DNA from 3 places in the Paraburkholderia sp. 35.1 genome. Region 3 is predicted to be linked to each of the others. Evidence: riboswitches for the same ligand, from Rfam matches in the RefSeq annotation. Region 3 holds a riboswitch; each other region holds the start of a gene.
The links. A riboswitch is a leader RNA that binds a small molecule or an ion and turns the genes downstream of it on or off. The one in region 3 is predicted to bind cobalamin.

Region 1 (4,737 bases), on a different contig from region 3:
GCCGCACGCGAAGCCCGCGAGCGCGCGCGGCAAACGCAACGTACGCACGATTTCGCCGGCGAGATCGTCGCTGCCCGTGCCGCCGAACGTGTGCGTCGGCACGAGCGCCGCAAGCACGCGCGACGGCGCGAGCGGCACGCTGCCAAGCACCAGCGAGGCGCCGAGCACCGCGATGGCGGCGAACGCGAGGCCGAGCCAGATCGCGGCCGCGCGTTTCGCGTTCATCGGGCGCGGCGTCGCCATCGCGGCACGCAGCGAAGCGGACGCGCGACTCATCCGCGTGCGCTCACGCATGCGGCCACCCCGGCGCGCGCGTCACTGCTGCTGCCAGCCGAGCGTGAGATACGCACCGCGTCGCGGCGAGTTATACGAGTAGGCCGTTTCATAATCCTTGTTGAACAGATTGTCGATTTGCGCACTGACGTACCAAGCTTTGGTGACGTTGTAGCGCGCCGACAGATTCACGATGCCATAACCGCCGAGGTTGCCGGTGCTATCGGTGCGCGGACCGCTGACGATCCACTCGCCGCCAACCCGCCAGCCACCGATGCTGCGGTTCACCGCGAACGACCCGAACCGACGCGCGCGCCGCACGAGGTCGGTACCGTTGTCGAGATCGACCGGGTTCTGCAGCGTCACCGTTGCGCGCACGTCGGTCTTGCCGACATGACCGCTCCACGATCCCTCGAGTCCCTGCACCTTCGCACGGCCGACGTTCTCCGCGAGGTAGATGCCGGGGATCGTCTGCACGTAGTCGATCAGATTCGTATAGCGCGTCTGGAATGCGTTCAGTCGCATCACGCCGAGCGCATCGGTCGCGTACTGCAAACCGGCTTCGACCGAATGACTGCGCTCGGGTTGGATCGACGGGTTGCCGCTGATCGGATAGTACAGATCGTCGAAGCTCGGCGCGCGGAACGCATCCGAATAGCTTGCGGTTACCTTCCAGCGCGACGTGATGTCGAATCCGTAGCCGAGATAGTAACTGTTCGCCCCACCGAAATCGGAGTACTGGTCGCGTCGCACGTTGGCCTGAATCTGGTTGCGGCCGAAGCGCGCGCTGTAGCCCGCGAAGACCGAATCGACGCGACGGTCGGGCGCGGCGAACGTGTCGGAGTCGAGCGTCTGGTCGAGATGCTCGTAGCCGAGTTGCAGCTTCTGGTTCGCGGCGAGCGCGAAATCGTTCTGCCACGTGTACTGGCGATTGTCGGTATCGAAGCGGCCGTTGTAGATGCCATTGGTGTTCGACACGCTGCGGTCGTCGCCCTCGGCGAGCGTGACGTGGGTGGTCCACCAGTCGGTCAGCTTGCCGTTCGCGAATACCGACACCTGACGCACCTTGCTATAGAGATTGTTCAGATCGGTGGGCTCGCCGTACGCATTGTCGTAGCTGTTGTCGTTGTTCGACTGGAAGTAGCTGACGCCCGCGTCCCACCTGTCGGTGAACTTGTGACGCAGCGACGCGCTGATGCTCTCGTTCAGATTGCCGTTTGCGTTCGGATTCGCGTTCGGCGCCTCGAGCGGATCGAGCGACGAAAAGCCGTCGTCCTTCGTGCGCGCGAGCGAAATATTGAAAGTCGTGCGGCCGTCCTGATCGAGCGCGCCGTTCACGCCGGCTGTTTGCGTCTGCGTGCGATAGCTGCCGTAGCCGACCGAAAAATTGAAACGCGGCGGATGATCGCCGCCGTCTTTCGTGAACACCTGCACGACGCCACCGATCGCGCCCGAGCCATACAACGCCGACACGTTGCCGTTCACCACTTCGACGTGATCGACCTGATCGAGCGGAATCTGTGCGAGTTGAGCTGAGCCGAGACTCACCGAATCGACGCGCACGCCGTCGATCAGCAGCAGCGATTGCGTTGACGATGCGCCGCGCAGAAAGAGGCTCGCGGTCGAACCGGGGCCACCCGTGCGCGAGATTTGCGCGCCTGGCGCGAGTTGCAACAGGCCGGGCAGATCGGTCGCGGTCGTGTCGGCGATGTCTTGCTGATCGAACTGCGTGGTCTGCGGAATCGCATCACGCAACGCTTGCGGTCCGCGTTGCGCGGTCACGACGATCGGCGACAGCACGTTGCCCGATGCATCGGCGGAGGCGGCATTGGCAGCGATTGCAGCGTTTGCGGCGGTAGCATCCGTGGCGGACGATGAAGACGAATACGGCGTCGCGGACGCGGATGCAGGCTCGGCGCTTTGCGCATGCACGACGAGCGGCAGGCTCGCGAACGCGAGCAGCGTTGCGCGGGCGATGGGGGACAGCATGGGATGACATTCCTGTGGATAGCGTGCGCGGCCTGCTTCCCCGCAGGCCGACGCGTCACGAGGCGTCCCCTTGTTCAACGTTTTCGCGGGGGACGTCCCTCTTTTCTGGCCGGTATCCGGGCTACGACACATCGATCCCGCCTTCCCACGCGTGACGCGCAGTGGCACACTCGCACGTTGAACTTCCAACCTTGCGACCAGGACCGACCTGCATGAGCACATCACATGCGGTCGCTTACCGTTGCGGGGGCAGCGCAGGTTCGCGCATCCGGTTTTGGCACCGCGCGCGTCCTGCTTCCCGTTTAACTGCGCGCGCCGAGAAGCGCGCGCGGGCACCAGAGTGCGGGAAGTTTACGAGCGGCCTCGCGGGGCGTCAAGAAAGGTCAACCGGAGCGCAATCGGTTCTGTTGAATGCAGGTTATTGTCCGATGGATTACCGGTTTTTTACCTTATGGTCGACGACACGACACGCAACGAACCTGCACGTAGCGATGCTGTTACGTCTCGAAACGAGACAATTGTCGGAACCTGTAATATTCCGCGCTAAAATGCGATGTCTTTAGAGGACGCAGCACATGCTCACCGAACTCGAATCACTCTCCCAGAACATCGGCAAGCTGATTGCGATCAGCCAGCGCCACAACGAAGCGCGGCTCGCGCTCGAAGAGCAGCTCGCGCAAACGCGTGCCGAAGTGCAAGCCACGCATGCGGAACTCGCGCAATTGCGCGAAGAGCGCGACGCACTGCAGGCGGAACGCGACGCGCTGTCCGCCAAGATCGACGACGCTCAGGTGCGCCTGAATGCCATTCTCGAAAAATTGCCGCGCGCACGCGCGAGCAGCGAACCGGATAACCAGCTCGATCTGCTCGAGTCCGCCCAGCCCGGACACGAGGAAGCGGAAAGCGACGTGAGCCGACACGGAGAAAGCGCATGACCACCAAGCAGATCGAAGTATCGATTCTCGAAGTACCCTATCGTCTCGCCTGCTCGCCGGAAACGGAAGGCGCGCTGCTCGAGGCGGTCGCGCGCGTCGACGCCGAGATGAAGAAAATCCGCAGCGGCAGCAACGTGCGCGGCACCGATCGCATCGCGGTGATGGCTGCGCTGTCGCTGGCATCGGAACTGCTTAAGCTGCAAAGCAGCGTGCGACACGGAGAAGCATTTCCCGCTGAAGAAATCCGGCGTACAATGCAGCAAATGAACGAACAGCTAGGTACTGTGATCGAGCAGTACAGCTTGCAGTAAGCAGTAGTGGGCCGGTTTCGAATCGGTCACGTGTTGAACGGTTTGGGTTGTAGCTTCATCGGTTTAGCTTCCCTGCCTGGTTCGCCAAGGTCATACATTCCTTGAACCAATGCCATGTGCACGGTTGCGGAAATTTGTAGCACGGGTGTGCGCGTCACTCAGTCTGATGTACCCGAAGTGTTGCTAACTGCGACCAATTCTGAACCCTCGGTTCAGGATGCCGGCCTAGCGGCTAAGGCGGGGACCTTATCTGGAACGGCATCGGACTTCGGTTCGATGCCGTTTTTCTTTGGTCGTCGTTTTTTCGTTTGAGCGCCTTTTTCAGGGGCTTTTCCGTACGCGCCTGCTGTTGTTGCGCTTCGTTCAATCTCACACGCTCACTCCGATTCATGCGCTACTGGCTGATGAAGTCCGAACCGGACGAAGCAAGCATCGACGACCTCGCCAACGCACCTCATCGCACCTTGCCGTGGACCGGCGTACGCAACTATCAGGCGCGCAACTTCATGCGCGACGTGATGCAGGTCGGCGACGGCGTGCTCTTCTATCATTCGAGCTGTCCGGAGCCCGGCATCGCGGGCATCGCGGAGGTCTCGTCGAGCGCGTATCCGGACCCTACGCAGTTCGATAAAAAGAGTCCGTACTACGACGCGAAATCGTCGCCGGAAACGCCGCGCTGGATGCTCGTCGACGTCGTGTTCAAGAAGAAAATCGGGCTGATTCCGCTTGCCGCGCTGCGCGAGCATGCCGAATTGCAGGACATGCGCGTGCTCGCCAAAGGCAACCGCCTGTCGATCACGCCGGTGACCGAAGCCGAATGGCGCTTCATCATTAAACAGCTGGTTTAAGGGCGAACGCGCGACGCGGCACGTGTCGTGATCGCATCCAGGTCATCGTTTCCGATGCGGCGGCGAAGCACTAATTGGGGAACCAAGCGTCGGTAAAACGCGCCTAATCGGTCGACGAAAGCGTGAACTCGAACCGGCCGCTCGACGGCAAGCCGATGCATTCGCCAGCGCATCCGTCAAACCGCGCGCCACCACCCGGCGCTCGCGTCGAACGTGCACAACCTGTTCAAACAAGGATTCCAGTCATGACGACAAAAACCGCGCGGTCCCTCGCACTTGCGCTCGCCTTGGGCGCGCCTGTGGCACTCGCACTGAACCCTGCGCCCGCTCGAGCGCAGACCATGATGCCGCAGCCTTCGGGCGTGCTGTCGCTGAATGCGC
Region 2 (4,737 bases), 1.7 Mb from region 3:
CAACTAGGGACAAGGGTTGCGCTCGTTGCGGGACTTAACCCAACATCTCACGACACGAGCTGACGACAGCCATGCAGCACCTGTGTTATGGCTCCCTTTCGGGCACTCCCGCCTCTCGGCAGGATTCCATACATGTCAAGGGTAGGTAAGGTTTTTCGCGTTGCATCGAATTAATCCACATCATCCACCGCTTGTGCGGGTCCCCGTCAATTCCTTTGAGTTTTAATCTTGCGACCGTACTCCCCAGGCGGTCAACTTCACGCGTTAGCTACGTTACCAAGCCAATGAAGGCCCGACAACCAGTTGACATCGTTTAGGGCGTGGACTACCAGGGTATCTAATCCTGTTTGCTCCCCACGCTTTCGTGCATGAGCGTCAGTATTGGCCCAGGGGGCTGCCTTCGCCATCGGTGTTCCTCCACATCTCTACGCATTTCACTGCTACACGTGGAATTCCACCCCCCTCTGCCATACTCCAGCGCTGCAGTCACCAATGCAGTTCCCAGGTTAAGCCCGGGGATTTCACATCGGTCTTACAGCACCGCCTGCGCACGCTTTACGCCCAGTAATTCCGATTAACGCTCGCACCCTACGTATTACCGCGGCTGCTGGCACGTAGTTAGCCGGTGCTTATTCTTCCGGTACCGTCATCCCTCACGGATATTAGCCACAAGGTTTTCTTTCCGGACAAAAGTGCTTTACAACCCGAAGGCCTTCTTCACACACGCGGCATTGCTGGATCAGGCTTGCGCCCATTGTCCAAAATTCCCCACTGCTGCCTCCCGTAGGAGTCTGGGCCGTGTCTCAGTCCCAGTGTGGCTGGTCGTCCTCTCAGACCAGCTACAGATCGTCGGCTTGGTAGGCCTTTACCCCACCAACTACCTAATCTGCCATCGGCCGCCCCTTGAGCGCGAGGTCCCGAAAGATCCCCCGCTTTCCTCTCCCGAGCGTATGCGGTATTAATCCGGCTTTCGCCGGGCTATCCCCCACTCCAGGACACGTTCCGATGTATTACTCACCCGTTCGCCACTCGCCACCAGACCGAAGTCCGTGCTGCCGTTCGACTTGCATGTGTAAGGCATGCCGCCAGCGTTCAATCTGAGCCAGGATCAAACTCTTCAGTTCAAACCTGTTACTGTGTTCGGGCTCTCTCGAACCCGGTCGCTCACTCAACGTACTGACGATGATTGATCCGTCTTTCGACAGACAAACCTTCCTCTAATACTGTGTGAGGCTTCTGATACTTCTGCCTGACAGCAGACTCCGGAGAATCCGCCGCCGCATTCCGCATCAAGCGCCCACACTTATCGACTGTTAGTTTTTAAAGATCGGTCCGCCAAACCCGCCGCGCCTGAACCACCACTACCCGGCACTGCTTCGTTTGCGTCGCTGCGTCTGCAGCAGAGAAACGAGATTATGGAGAGCGGTCGACAACACGTCAATACCCTTCTCACAATTTATTTTAAAAAGTTGAAGAGCTTAAAAATTGAGCAGTGCCGCGTGCAACCTGAATTAGTTAGGCTTCCAATTGAATTCTCCGGAGCGCCGCGGCGAAAGGGAGAGATGAGTGGAGTTGCGAAAAGCCGTTAAGCAGCTTTTCCACAGAAAATGTTCGCAAGGCTGTGGATAACCACTCCACAACTGCGCCAAGTACTTGATGCAAAACCATTCTCGCGCGTTGCGCGCGAGAATGGCCGCTTGCGCGGCCGCGTGTCACCGTCACCATCAGGCGGACTTCATCGTCACCCGCGCATTCGTACGCATAAAAGCGCTGCGCTCGACCATCGCGCCAAACAGCAGCCCGATCGTCGTCCACATGACCACCTGCATGCCGATCGCCGCGACGCGGAACTTCCACAGCAGCACAGCCGGGAACGCGGCCGGCACTTCATTGATGACCGGCATCGACAGTTGCACGGCCGCGATGACCACGACGAACACGAGCCCCGCGACGATCGAACCGTTCCACGCACCCAGCTTCGCCGCCGCGCGACGCCGCACCTTCAGCGAAAACACCATCGTCGCGAGCGAAATCGCGATCATCAGAAAGAACAGGCCCGTGCGCGTGCCGATCGTCTCCGGATCACCGACCGACGGCGGATTGGCCGGATACTTGATATTCGGCACGATCACGAGCGTGATGAACGCGCCAAGCGCGAGCCACGCGGACAGCGCGCGCACGCTCAACGTCCCCGCGCGTCCATACGCATACGCAAACACCAGCGAGAACAGGCCGCCAAATGCCGCGCCATACGTGACCACGCCAGTCAGCAGGCCGAGGCCAGCCTGCGTCTGACGGCTCACGATTTCGGGCTCGGGCGCCTCGCCGCGCGCGGCGGCCGCTTTTTCTTCGAATGAAATGGCCTGATCGACCTGTGGTTCGCCGACGATTCGCGCGAACGCGAACGTGAGCGAGCCCGCGACGATGCCCGCGAGCATCCCGCGCACCAACAATTTACCTACCATGTCGAACTCCGTTAGTGGCAGGGAAAGCCGAGCAGATGGCGGCCGTCGTGCACGAACTCATGCATGTACATGCCGGGCACGAGCGACGTCGCGCCCTGTTCCGCACCAACGAAGTAAAGCGCGAGCAACAGCAGCAAGCCGCCGAACACGACCCATGGCAGCAGTTCGCGTAAAGGAATGGGAGTGGGCTGGGCTGCCGGTTGCGCGGCGCGATCAAGAACAGCTTCGGTCATGATGGACATCTCCTGGGGTGACGCGCCCCGAAAGTCGATTGCAGAGGAATGGTGCGAAGCTCGGGTCTGGCTTTCGGCTCTTGTGGATTGCAATGCCGATTACAGTGGCGCGACCGCGCCGGGCTCTCACCGGCTTCCGTGCTTCGCAGTGTCAGTATTCTACGCGCTAAACTGCGGCTTCCGTGACGGCGAGGGCTACCTCGCAACGCGCGCCGCGAGGCGATGAAACCACGCAGGCAAGTACGAATGAGGCGCCAACGCAAAGAATGGATACGCGACTATTACTGGTGAGCCACGCGGCAACGGCCGCGCAGCGCGCGGGCCGCTTCCCTGACGACGATCCGCTCGACGCGCGCGGTCGCGCCGAAGCCGTAGCGGCGCGACCGCGTCTCGCGCTTCCCGCCCACGGCGCGGTGTTCACCAGCCCCGCCGCCAGCGCGCGCGAAACGGCCGCCGCGCTCGGTCTGAGCGCCACGCCTGCCGACGCATTGGTGGATATCGACTATGGCAAATGGCGCGGCCAGCGCCTCGCGGCCATTGCCGACGCAACGCCCCGCGAACTCGCCGCCTGGACACGCGAGCCCGACACCGCGCCGCCCGGCGGCGAATCGTTCGGTCAACTCGTGCAGCGGGTTGGAGAGTGGCTCGACGCGCAGCAGGCAGACGTGCGTTCATGCAATGCCGTCAACGAAGCAAGCTTCGCGGCCTCTGCGCAAGGTCGAACCATCGTCGCCATCACCCACGCGACTCTACTGCGAGCGGCAATCGTGCACGCCCTCGGCGCATCGCCAACCGTGTTCTGTCGCATCGAGATCGCGCCGCTGTCGGTCGTCGAATTACGCCACTCGCGACGCGGCTGGTCGTGGCGCCCGGCCGCCACCGCCTGAACGCCAGCGCCTGAACGGCACCGCCGCTTACCTGCCCGACACCACGAGCCGCAACCGGTTGGACCCCTCGGGCGTCAGCGTGATTTCGGTGCGTCGATCCTTCGCGCCGAGATAAAAGTGCTGACGTCCCGGCGAATTCTGATCGTGCGTTGCATCGGGCAGGCACGACGCGACATCTGCCGCGACCGCTTCCAATGCATCCGCGTTCGAGCCCGCCGCCTGATGCGGCGTCCACGTGCACTGGAAACTTCGATGCGCGGCCGAACATTGCGCGTCATCGCCATAAGGTTGCGCAACGCCTTTGCCGTCGTCGGGTGTCAGCGAGGCGAAGCCGTCCGGCGCCGCGGCCACGATCCGTTTGAGCGCACCGCAAGGTCTGGGGCTATCGTCGGCGGATGCACTGACCGGCAGCAGCGCAACGAGCGATGCCGCGGTAAGCGCGATAGCCGAAAGTCGATAGGTTTTCATGGTGTGCGTGAAGCTTCCAAAGTGCTGCTGAAGAAAAACTCGCAGCGAGCCACCTTTAATAGCACGCTTCATGCCCATGCGCGCGAGGCCCGAGCACGCAGGCAATGCACGACGGCACACAAATTGCATAGCGCCATACCGGCCGCGACATCGCGCCCGTTTCGATCAAAGCCACTGCCGCCGTCATTTCAACCATCATGTCGACCACTACCGCCGCCCCTACCCCCGCCCGCATATCGTCGGGCATCGAAGGCATCGACGACATCCTCGGCGGTGGTCTTACGCCGAACCGCATGTACCTCGTGGAGGGTGTGCCAGGCACGGGTAAGACCACCCTCGCGTTGCAATTCTTACTCGAGGGCCTGCACGAAGGGCAGACCGGCCTTTATATCGCGCTGTCCGAAACCCGTGCTGAACTGCTCGCGATCGGCGCGAGCCATGGCTGGGATCTGAGCCGTTTCACGATACTGGAGCAACTGCCCGAAGAAGGGCTCGAACCGCAATACGAACAGACCGTGCTGCACCCGGCCGAAGTCGAACTCGGCGAAAGCGTGCGCAACGTAATCGAGCACGTCGACGAACTGAAGCCGGCGCGCGTCGTCCTGGACAGCCTGTCCGAACTGCGTCTGCTGGCGGAGAACCCATTGCGCTACCGTCGGCAGATTCTCGCGCTCAAGCACCATT
Region 3 (4,737 bases):
CTGACACAACTCGGCGCTCGCAGTGCTGCGCGCGAGCAGGTTCGGGTCTTCCTGCAGATCGCCGGAAAACATCGCGAGTGTTTGCTGTTTGCGCTGCGCGAGCGCGACCACCTGCTCGATGCCGTACGGCCAATACGTTTCGCCGCCGAGATGATCGACGACGACCACGCGCGCATGCTGCAACACGTCGTCCAGATAGAAATCGACCGAGGCAGGCTGACGCAGATACGTGACGTTCGCGAGCCGCACGCTCGGAAAGCCGTCGCCGAGACGCGGCACTACGCTCGCGAGCAGCGACAGCGTGGTGTCGGCGGAACTGAGCACGACGATCTCGGCGGGCTGCTGATCGATGCGGATCACGCCCTGCGTATCGTCGACGAAGCCGCCCGGCGTCGTGCGCAGCAGATGCATGCTGGTGCGCCCGTTTATGCCGTCGCGTTCGACGTCGCGCCGAGCGCCGCGTCGAACGCCTGTTGCAGCGCGTGTTGGTCGAGGTCTGCGCCGATCAGCACGAAGCGGCTCAACGCGCCGTCGCCATTTTCACCCGCTTGCCAGCGCCGGTCGAAGTAGCTCTCGAAGCGCCGGCCCACGCCCTGGATCACGAGACGCATAGCCGCGCCCTGCAGTGCCGCGAAGCCTTTGACACGGTAAATCGTGTGGGTTTCGACGAGCGCCTGCAAGGCGGCGAGCGCCGCGTCGCGCGACGGTACCGATGCCTGCACGACGACCGAATCGAATTCATCGTGGTGATGATCGGGGTCGTCGGCGGAACCGTGGTGGTCATGACGCAGGTGGATCGTCTCTTCCGACGCCGCTTCGAGGCCCAGCAGCGTATGCAGGTCGAGCCGCCCCTGCTGCGCGCGCACGATCTTCACCTGCGGCGCAATCTCCGCGCGGATCGCGGCTTCGACCTCGTGCTGCCGCGCGTCGTCGATCAGATCGGTCTTGTTCAGAATCACCAGGTCGGCCGCCGACAACTGGTCTTCGAACAGCTCATGCAGCGGCGACTCGTGATCGAGATTCGGATCGGCCTTGCGCTGCGCATCGACGGCGAGCGGGTTATCGGCGAACTGGCCGCTCGCGGCGGCCGGGCCGTCCACCACCGTCACCACCGCGTCGACCGTGAAGCCGTTGCGGATCTGCGGCCAGTTGAACGCCTGCACAAGCGGCTTCGGCAAGGCGAGCCCCGACGTTTCGATCAGCACGTGATCGAGTTCGTCGCGGCGCTCCGCGAGCTTTTCCATCACCGGGAAAAATTCTTCCTGCACGGTGCAGCACAAACAACCGTTCGCGAGTTCATACAATTGTCCTTCAGTCTCGACGCCGTTTTCATCGCAACCGATGCCGCAGCCCCTGAGGATTTCGCCGTCGATGCCGAGCTCGCCGAACTCGTTGACGATCACCGCGATGCGCTTGCCGCCCGCATGCTGAAGAATGTGCCGCAGCAGCGTGGTTTTGCCGCTGCCGAGAAAGCCCGTGACGATCGTGACGGGGATCTTGCGCAATTGAGTTTGCATCGTGAGGTCCATCCCTTGGCGTTGATCGGTATGCCGGAAAGTCCGCGCGTGGGTCCGCGTCGGCTGGCGAATGGAGCGAATGAAGCACGCGCAGCAGTACCGGCGATTACCAGACACGGGGACGAACGACGGCATTGCCGCGACAACGGAAATACAGAAAGCGGAACTGAGGTCATGAACGCGCCGCCGCATCCCCGCGGCGGTCGTTCTGCTTCGTTGGGCCGGTATCCGGGCTGGCGAAAGCGCCGCTTCCCCTTCCCGGCCGAGTGGTTTCTCGTCCAGTGGTGAAATGTCCACGCGAGCTTGCGCGAGGACATCGAAGCCGGCACTGCGGTGCCCGGCTATCAAGCCGGAACCGCTTTTCGCTTACCGTTGCGGGGACAGCACAGGTTAGCCGCTCCAGAGCAGGTGGCTCCCTGTTTCCCGTTTAACTGCATGCGCACGAGCGCGCACGCGAGCACCCAAAGTGCGTGCGAGTGTAGGCCCGCGGCCTTGCGCAGTCAAGCAACGCACCGAGCCGGAAAGCGCCGCCGAGGCTTATCCGGCAAGGCGCCATGTGCTATCGTATGCGCGCGTTTGGTGCCCGCACATGCGCTCGCGTGTGCAGTTAAACGGGAAACAGGCAGCGCCTCGCGCGTTCAACCTGTGCTGTCCCCGCAACGGTAAGCGACCTGCGGCGCGCGATTCGATTCGCCTTCGATTCCGACGTGCCGCGCATGCGTTTTTTGATGCCACTGTCCCGCGAATCCACAAACCGGGACGGGAAGGCGAAGCGCATGAGGCCGCCAGCCCGGATACCGGCCAGACGCGGAGGCGGTGCCGCATTGCATCCGTGCGTCACGCGGCGCCGCCGGCCGCCGGAATCCGCGGGGAACGGATGTGAAGGCGTAGCAGCGCGGCATCGCGCGTGCCCGGATTCGCAGTTGCGCATGACCACTATATTCACCGCCGCGCGCGCTGTCGCACGCCGCGTCTCTTCTTCCATCACCGCATGGCGCGCGCCATGCACGCCGCGATGACGCGCGCCTGGCTGATCGGCGCCGGTCCCGGCGACGTCGAACTGATCACGCTGAAGGCCACCCGTGCGCTCGCGCAGGCCGATGTCGTGCTCGTCGACGATCTGGTGAATCCCGACGTGCTGCAGTTCGCGCGCACCGACGCGCAAGTCCTGTACGTCGGCAAACGCGGCGGCCATCCGTCGACGCCGCAAGCCGACATCGTCGCGCAAATGCTCGGGCATCTGCGCGCGGGGCGCAGCGTCGCGCGGCTCAAGGGCGGTGATCCGTTCGTGTTCGGCCGCGGCGGCGAAGAGTTGCAGGCGCTACAGGCCGCGGGTATCGAAGTCGACGTGATCAACGGCATCACGGCCGGCATCGCGGCGCCCGCGGCGCTCGGTATCGCGGTCACGCATCGTGATCACGCGCAGGGCGTCGTGTTCGTCACCGGCCACGGCGCCGGCAGTGGCGAACCGGACTGGGCCGCGCTCGCCGCGACGCGCATGACGCTGGTGATCTACATGGGCATGCGCCGGCTCGGCGAGATCGCCCGCGCATTGCTCGCTGCCGGCATGTCCGCCGACACGCCGTGCGCGGCGATCGAGTCGGCGACGCGGCCTGAGCAGCGTCATGTGCTCGCGCCGCTTCGCGAGTTCGCCGAGGCGGTGGCGCGCGCGGGGCTCGGCTCGCCGGCGATCGTCGTGATCGGCGCTGTGGCGTCGCTCGCACTGGCGCGTGATGCGGCCAAACGCGACGCCGGCGTTGCTCACGAACTGGCAGCGAGCGCGACACGACACGGACTCGCACGCGCGATCAAAACGCTGAGCGTCGGCATCGGTTGCCGCTTGCACAGCAAAGCCGCTGAGATCGAAGCCGCCGTCCGCGCAGCGCTCGGATCGAATGCCTTCGAGCAGATCCGCGCGATCGCGACGATCGACACCAAAGCCAACGAAGCCGGTCTGCTCGAATTCTGCTCACGTCATCAGCTGCCGCTGCAACTGTTCAGCCGCGAGCAGATCGCCGCGGTACCGGTCGCGTCGCCGTCGGCGGCGGCACACGCGCATCTCGGCGTCGATGGTGTGTGCGAGCCGTGCGCGCTGCTGGCGGCAACGGCGCCGGACTCCACCACAACCGCGCAAAACGCGCGTCTGATCGTACGCAAGACCGCGCACGCCGGCATCACGGTGGCGATCGCAGCGGCGAACGACGCTGCCCTTAGCGACGCGCCCCCATCCCATCCCGCCTCTCAAAACCAGGACCCTCGATGAAAACCGATCCGGAATCGCATCAACGCATGACCGAACGCCGCCGCGAAGGCCACGAAAAGAAGCAGGCCGGCGCGACCGTCGAAAAAGGCCTGCTGATCGTCAACACCGGCACCGGCAAGGGCAAGAGCACGGCCGCGTTCGGCATGGCCGTGCGGGTGCTCGGCCACGGCATGCGGCTCGGCGTCGTGCAGTTCATCAAGGGCGCGCTGCATACGTCGGAGCGCGATTTCCTCGGCGCGATCGCGCAATGCGATTTCGTCACGATGGGCGACGGCTACACGTGGAACACGCAGAACCGCGAGGCCGACATGGCGACAGCGCGCAAAGGCTGGAACGAAGCGCGGCGGATGATCGAAAGCGGCGACTACCAGATGGTGATCCTCGACGAGCTGAACACCGTGCTGAAGTACGAATACCTGCCGCTCGACGAAGTGCTCGCGGTGATCAACGCGCGTGCGCAGATGTTGCATGTCGTCGTGACCGGACGCCATGCGCCGGACGCGCTGATCGAAGCTGCCGACCTCGTCACCGAAATGCGCGCGATCAAGCATCCGTATCGCGAGCAAGGTGTGAAGGCGCAGCGCGGCGTGGAGTTCTGAGCGATGTCGGCGTTTCCCAACGGGGCTTCGTCCGGGGCGCCCCCCAAGGGGACTTCCTTCGGGGCGTCCCCCCAGGGGACTTCCTTCGGGGCGTCCCCCCAGGGGACTTCCTTCGGGGCGTGCCCCGCGCTGTTCATCAGCGCGCCCGCGTCGGGACAAGGCAAAACCACGATCACTGCCGGTCTCGCGCGCTATCACCGGCGGCTCGGACGTCGCGTGCGCGTGTTCAAGACCGGGCCGGATTTTCTCGATCCGATGATCCTCGCGCGCGCGAGCGGCGCGCCGGTGCTGTCGCTCGATCTGTGGATGGTCGGCGAAAGCGCATGCCGCAACCTGCTCGCGCGGGCGGCGCAAGAAG

Region 1: it holds a riboswitch for cobalamin, as region 3 does, so the genes downstream of both, OKW27_RS32665 (TonB-dependent receptor domain-containing protein) here and cobA (uroporphyrinogen-III C-methyltransferase) in region 3, are expected to answer to the same signal.
Region 2: it holds a riboswitch for cobalamin, as region 3 does, so the genes downstream of both, OKW27_RS06985 (CbtB domain-containing protein) here and cobA (uroporphyrinogen-III C-methyltransferase) in region 3, are expected to answer to the same signal.

Annotation. Positions count from the first base shown of each region.
Region 1 is NZ_JBNDMJ010000003.1:2,706,537-2,711,273, reverse strand. Features, by position in the region: gene OKW27_RS32670 (FecCD family ABC transporter permease) at 1-276, opposite strand, end outside; gene OKW27_RS32665 (TonB-dependent receptor domain-containing protein) at 316-2,262, opposite strand; cobalamin riboswitch at 2,353-2,617, opposite strand; gene OKW27_RS32660 (ATPase) at 2,838-3,197, shown strand; gene OKW27_RS32655 (cell division protein ZapA) at 3,194-3,508, shown strand; RNA gene ssrS (6S RNA) at 3,575-3,756, shown strand; gene OKW27_RS32645 (EVE domain-containing protein) at 3,898-4,356, shown strand; gene OKW27_RS32640 (SIMPL domain-containing protein) at 4,602-4,737, shown strand, end outside.
Region 2 is NZ_JBNDMJ010000002.1:243,755-248,491, forward strand. Features, by position in the region: rRNA gene OKW27_RS06975 (16S ribosomal RNA) at 1-1,124, opposite strand, end outside; gene OKW27_RS06980 (CbtA family protein) at 1,725-2,465, opposite strand; gene OKW27_RS06985 (CbtB domain-containing protein) at 2,477-2,698, opposite strand; cobalamin riboswitch at 2,739-2,884, opposite strand; gene OKW27_RS06990 (histidine phosphatase family protein) at 2,965-3,585, shown strand; gene OKW27_RS06995 (hypothetical protein) at 3,613-4,053, opposite strand; gene OKW27_RS07000 (ATPase domain-containing protein) at 4,251-4,737, shown strand, end outside.
Region 3 is NZ_JBNDMJ010000002.1:1,963,318-1,968,054, forward strand. Features, by position in the region: gene cobN (cobaltochelatase subunit CobN) at 1-411, opposite strand, end outside; gene cobW (cobalamin biosynthesis protein CobW) at 426-1,517, opposite strand; cobalamin riboswitch at 1,720-1,997, opposite strand; cobalamin riboswitch at 2,078-2,337, shown strand; partial or broken gene cobA (uroporphyrinogen-III C-methyltransferase) at 2,533-3,270, shown strand; gene OKW27_RS14980 (cobalamin biosynthesis protein) at 3,346-3,780, shown strand; gene cobO (cob(I)yrinic acid a,c-diamide adenosyltransferase) at 3,777-4,379, shown strand; gene OKW27_RS14990 (cobyrinate a,c-diamide synthase) at 4,383-4,737, shown strand, end outside.